Regions from separate parts of the Desulfomicrobium norvegicum genome, predicted to be linked through region 2. Evidence: predicted binding sites of a transcription regulator. Region 2 holds the regulator's gene; the other holds the start of a gene.
What was found. The regulator HrcA, encoded in region 2, represses chaperone genes, less so after heat shock. The targets are predictions, from matches to a motif close to TGTTAGCACTCNNNNNNNNNGAGTGCTAACA.
Positions count from the first base shown of each region.

Region 1: groES (co-chaperone GroES) is a predicted target of HrcA. The motif match lies at 1,008-1,038, and genes of this name have one in related genera.

Region 1 covers NZ_FOTO01000013.1:1,301-3,695, forward strand. The annotation lists gene serS (serine--tRNA ligase) at 1-792, opposite strand, end outside; gene groES (co-chaperone GroES) at 1,085-1,375, shown strand; gene groL (chaperonin GroEL) at 1,403-2,395, shown strand, end outside.
Region 2 covers NZ_FOTO01000003.1:112,301-114,695, reverse strand. The annotation lists gene BMZ24_RS06345 (rhomboid family intramembrane serine protease) at 1-3, shown strand, start outside; gene BMZ24_RS06340 (CoA-binding protein) at 48-413, opposite strand; gene grpE (nucleotide exchange factor GrpE) at 418-963, opposite strand; gene hrcA (heat-inducible transcriptional repressor HrcA) at 1,014-2,030, opposite strand; gene rfbD (dTDP-4-dehydrorhamnose reductase) at 2,027-2,395, opposite strand, start outside.

The sequences.
Region 1 (2,395 bases), on a different contig from region 2:
CGCCTCGGAGCGAAAGCACGCGGTGTACGCGCAGTGGGCGATGGGCAGCGCGGATTCGGCCAGGGTCGTGTCGCGGTAGATGTTGGTCACCGGGACCTCGGCCGTGGGGATGAGATAGTAGCTCGTGTTTTCGAGATGGAAGAGGTCTTCCTCGAACTTGGGCAACTGTCCCGTGCCCATGAGGCTCTCGCGGTTGACGATGACCGGGGGCATGACCTCGTCGTAGCCGTTTTCAAGGGTCTGCACGTCGAGCATGAAGCTGATCAGCGCGCGCTCCAGCTTGGCCGCCCATCCCTTGAGGATCACGAAGCGGCTGCCCGTGATCTTGGCCGCGGTCTCGAAATCGAGTCCGCCCAGGGCCGTGCCCAGCTCCCAATGCTCCTTGGGGGCGAAGGGCATGGCGGGTTTCTCGCCCCAGCTGCGCACTTCCAGGTTGTCCGCCTCGTCCACGCCCTCGGGCACGGAGGAGTGCGGGACGTTGGGAATGGACATGACCCAGTCCGAAGTCTGCTGCTCGATGTCCTTGAGCTCCTCGTCCAGGGCCTTGATGCGCGTGGACATGATGCCAAGCTCGGCCAGGAGGGTATCGGCGTTCTCGCCGGCCTTCTTCATCCGGGCCATCTCGCCGGAGGCCTGGTTGCGACGGGCTTTCAGGTCTTCTGCCTCAAGGAGCAGGTCGCGCCTTTTCTGGTCGATGGCCAGGAAAGGTTCAAGGTCCAGCTTGCTGCGGCGTTTGCGCAGTCCGTTTTTGACCTCGTCCGGATTTGATCTGATAAATTTGATGTCGAGCATGGGGATGTCCTTGTAGCGGTCTTGCGGTCAGCCCTTAAGCGGGCGGTGGTGGCGGTTGTGAGGCGAAATGCATAGCCTGCCTTGATCCGAATCACAAGCCGCCCGGTTTGGCGAGGAATGAATTTTTTTTTGGCTTCGTCCCTTGACTTCACTGTGGCAGGGATTATTTGGGCCTCTGTCTCGCGCGGAACTTGAGTTACATTTTCAGTTCCGCGTTTTGGCGCTCAGGCTTGCCGAGTGCCAAAAAAAATATCTACACGGAAGAAATTCTTAAACATCTTGGAGGAAAAACATGAAACTCAGACCACTGCACGACCGTATTCTGGTCAAGCGTCTCGAAGAGGAGCAGGTAACCAAAGGCGGCATCATCATCCCCGATTCCGCAAAGGAAAAGCCCATCAAGGGTGAAGTGGTTGCCGCCGGTCCGGGCAAGGTCGCCGAAGACGGAAAGCAGATCCCCATGGGCGTCAAGACCGGCGATAAGGTGATCTTCAATAAGTACGCCGGCACCGAGATCAAGATCGAAGGTGAGGAACTCCTCATCATGCGTGAAGACGACATCCTCGCTGTTATCGAAGCCTAATTTTTAAGAATTCAAGGAGACGCACACATGGCTGCTAAAATTATCAAGTTTGATGCCAAGGCCCGTGAAAAACTGAAAATCGGCGTGGACACCCTGGCCAATGCCGTCAAGGTCACCCTCGGACCCAAGGGCCGCAACGTTGTCATCGAGAAGTCCTTCGGTTCCCCCATCATCACCAAGGACGGCGTGACCGTAGCCAAGGAAATCGAACTGGAAGACAAGTTCGAGAACATGGGCGCCCAGATGGTCAAGGAAGTCGCCTCCAAGACTTCCGACATCGCAGGCGACGGCACCACCACCGCCACCATCCTGGCCCAGGCCATCTTCACCGAAGGCATCAAGCTGGTTGCCGCCGGTCGCAACCCCATGTCCATCAAGCGCGGCATCGACAAGGCTGTTGAAGCCGTTATCGCGAGCCTGGACAAGCTGGCCAAGCCCACCCGCGATCAGAAGGAAATTGCCCAGGTAGGCACCATTTCCGCCAACAACGATGCCACCATCGGCAACATCATTGCCGAAGCCATGGGCAAGGTCGGCAAGGAAGGCGTCATCACCGTTGAAGAAGCCAAGGGTCTGGAGACCAACCTGGACGTCGTCGAAGGCATGCAGTTCGACCGCGGCTACCTGTCCCCCTACTTCGTGACCAACCCTGACAAGATGGTCTGCGAGATGGATTCTCCGCTGATTCTGATCAACGAAAAGAAGATCTCCAACATGAAGGAACTGCTCCCCGTTCTGGAGCAGGCCGCCAAGATGGGCAAGCCCCTGGTCATCATCGCCGAAGACATCGAAGGCGAAGCCCTGGCTACCCTGGTTGTCAACAAGCTGCGTGGCACCCTGCAGGTCGTGGCCGTCAAGGCTCCCGGCTTCGGTGAGCGTCGCAAGGCCATGCTGCAGGATATCGCCATCCTGACCGGTGGCGAAGTTGTTTCCGATGATCTGGGCGTCAAGCTCGAGAGCATCGCCCTGAACCAGCTCGGTTCCGCCAAGCGCGTTGTCATCGATAAGGAAAACACCACC
Region 2 (2,395 bases):
TGAGGTTTCGAGGAGCCACGGAGGCTCCCCGATCAGGGACGTACCGTCTAGAATTGTCCGGTTCTGAGCATGACCAGGGTGCAGGCGTGCTCCCAGGGAATGCCCGCTTCGGTCAGGGCCTGTTCCAGGGTCGCCGATTCCGTGCCGGGATTGAGGATCACACGCCCGGGCCTTAGCGCCAGGATGGAGTCCTGCAGCTGCGCGCTGCGCTCCGGCCCGACATAAAGGGTCAGGGTGTCCACCTTGCGATCGATGGCGTCCAGGCTGGGCACGACGGGCAGATCCTCGATGACGGATCGACCCGGCGTGACCGGGATGACCGAATGCCCGTGCTCCTTGAGCATGCGCACGGCCTTGTTCGAGTAACGTTCCGGCTTGTGGCTCGCTCCGAGCACCGCGACAATCTGTGCCATGGCCTCAGGCTCCCGCCTTGCGGCTGACCATGACCTTGGCCGGACGCAGCAGTCTGTCCTTGAGCATGTAGCCCTTCTGCAGCATCTGACAGACCGTGTTTTCCCCGACATCGTCCCGCTCGACCTGCCCCAAGGCCTCGTGGCGCGCGGGATCGAAAGGCACATCCACTTCGGCGATCTGCTCCAGCCCATGCTTCTTCATCGTGTCGAGAAAAATGTTCATGGTCATCTCGACGCCCGTGACCAGATCCTTGCAGGCCTCGGTCTGCTTGCCGTGGGCCAGGGCCAGGTCGAGATTGTCCATGACCGGGATAATCTCCTCGAGGATGGCGGAGGTCGCGAATTTGAAATAGTCTTCCTTTTCGCGCAGCAAACGCTTCTTGAAATTCTCACTGTCCGCCAGGACGCGCAGGTTGTCTTTTTTGAGCTCCTCCACGTCGGCCAGGGCCTGGGCGTACTTCTCCTCCAGGGTCAGCTCCGGCGTTTCTTCGGTCTGCATTTCGGTCTGCACTTCTTCCGGGTTCTGGCCCTCTTTTTCCTTATTGGACATGAAAAACTCCTGATCCTTGAAATATTTGATAAAACGCTTCACGAATATCCTTAGAAGCGGGATTTGAGGCACTGACTAAGTATTTGAGCGGCAAAGTCAACCATGGGCATGATGCGTGCGTAGTTCATGCGCACCGGCCCAAGCACTGCCAACGTTCCGTGATTGGTGGAAAAAGCGCTGTAGGGAGAGGCCACCAGCGAGCATCCCGCGAGTCCGGGCATGTCCTGGGACAGGCTGACCGAGACGGACTGGCTGGCCGAGGTCTTGTCCAGGAGTTCAAGCAGGCGCGAACGCTCCTCGATGAGTCGCAACAGCTCCTGGATGGTCTCCAGCTCCGTGAATTCGGGCTGATCCGTGAGATGGCTCGCGCCACCGACGAAAACCTCGGGCTGTTCTTCCTCGGCCAGGGCTTGCGCGGCCAGTTCCCAGGCCCGGCGATAGGCATCCAGCGTTTTGCGCACGTTGTGCAGCTGACGCTCGATCTCACCGCGCACCTCATGGGTGGTGCGGCCCTCGAACAGGCTGTTCAGGTAATTCCCGTAGCGCACAAGCTCGTCGGCGCTCAGGCTCTCGTCCATCTGCACCAGACGATTGCTGACCAGCCCGCCCTGCATGACCAGCACCGCCATGATCATGCCCGGCCGCAAGAGGACGAAATCTATCTGCCGCCAGCGGGCCAGATCCTGACGCGGAGCCATGATCACGCACACCTGACGGGTCAGGGACGAGAGGGTCCGGACGGCGCGACGCAGGACCTGGGGCAAATCCCCCGCGCCCGGCTGGATGTGGTCGTGCAGGCGGGACTGTTCCCTGCGCGGCAGGGGCCCGAGCTTTAATACCTCATCGAGATAATAGCGAAAAGCCGGAACCGTTGGAACCCGCCCGGCGGACGTATGCGGCTGTTGCAGATATCCTTTCTCGGTCAGGGCGGCCATGGTTGACCGCAGCGACGCGGGGCTCAGTCCAAGGCCCACGGCCAGAGCCTGGGACGACACGGGCAGGGCGGACTCCACATAGGTCTCGACCACTGCGGTGAGGACTGCGGTTTCGCGCTTGCTCAGGATCATGACAGGCAATCTTCCCGGGAGAAAAGAAATTCGCGCAGGGCCTGCACCCACGGACGCGGAGCAATGCCCGTCACGGCCGTGAAGGCGCTCAGGTCCAGGACCGAATACGCCGGACGGCAGGCCTTCTGGGGGTATTCGGACGAAGGGATGGGCTTGATCCGGCAGGCCAGATCCGCCCCCCGGACGGCCTCCGTAGCCAGTTCGCACCAGCTTGCCTGTCCCGCGTTGGCCAGATGAAAGATGCCCGTCGCGCCCTTGTCCAGCAGCGCCAGCGAACCGGCGGCCAGATCTGGGGTGTAGGAGGGGCTGCCGATCTGGTCGTGGACCACGGAAAGCTCCGGCCGCGTCGCGGCCAGCTCCAGGAT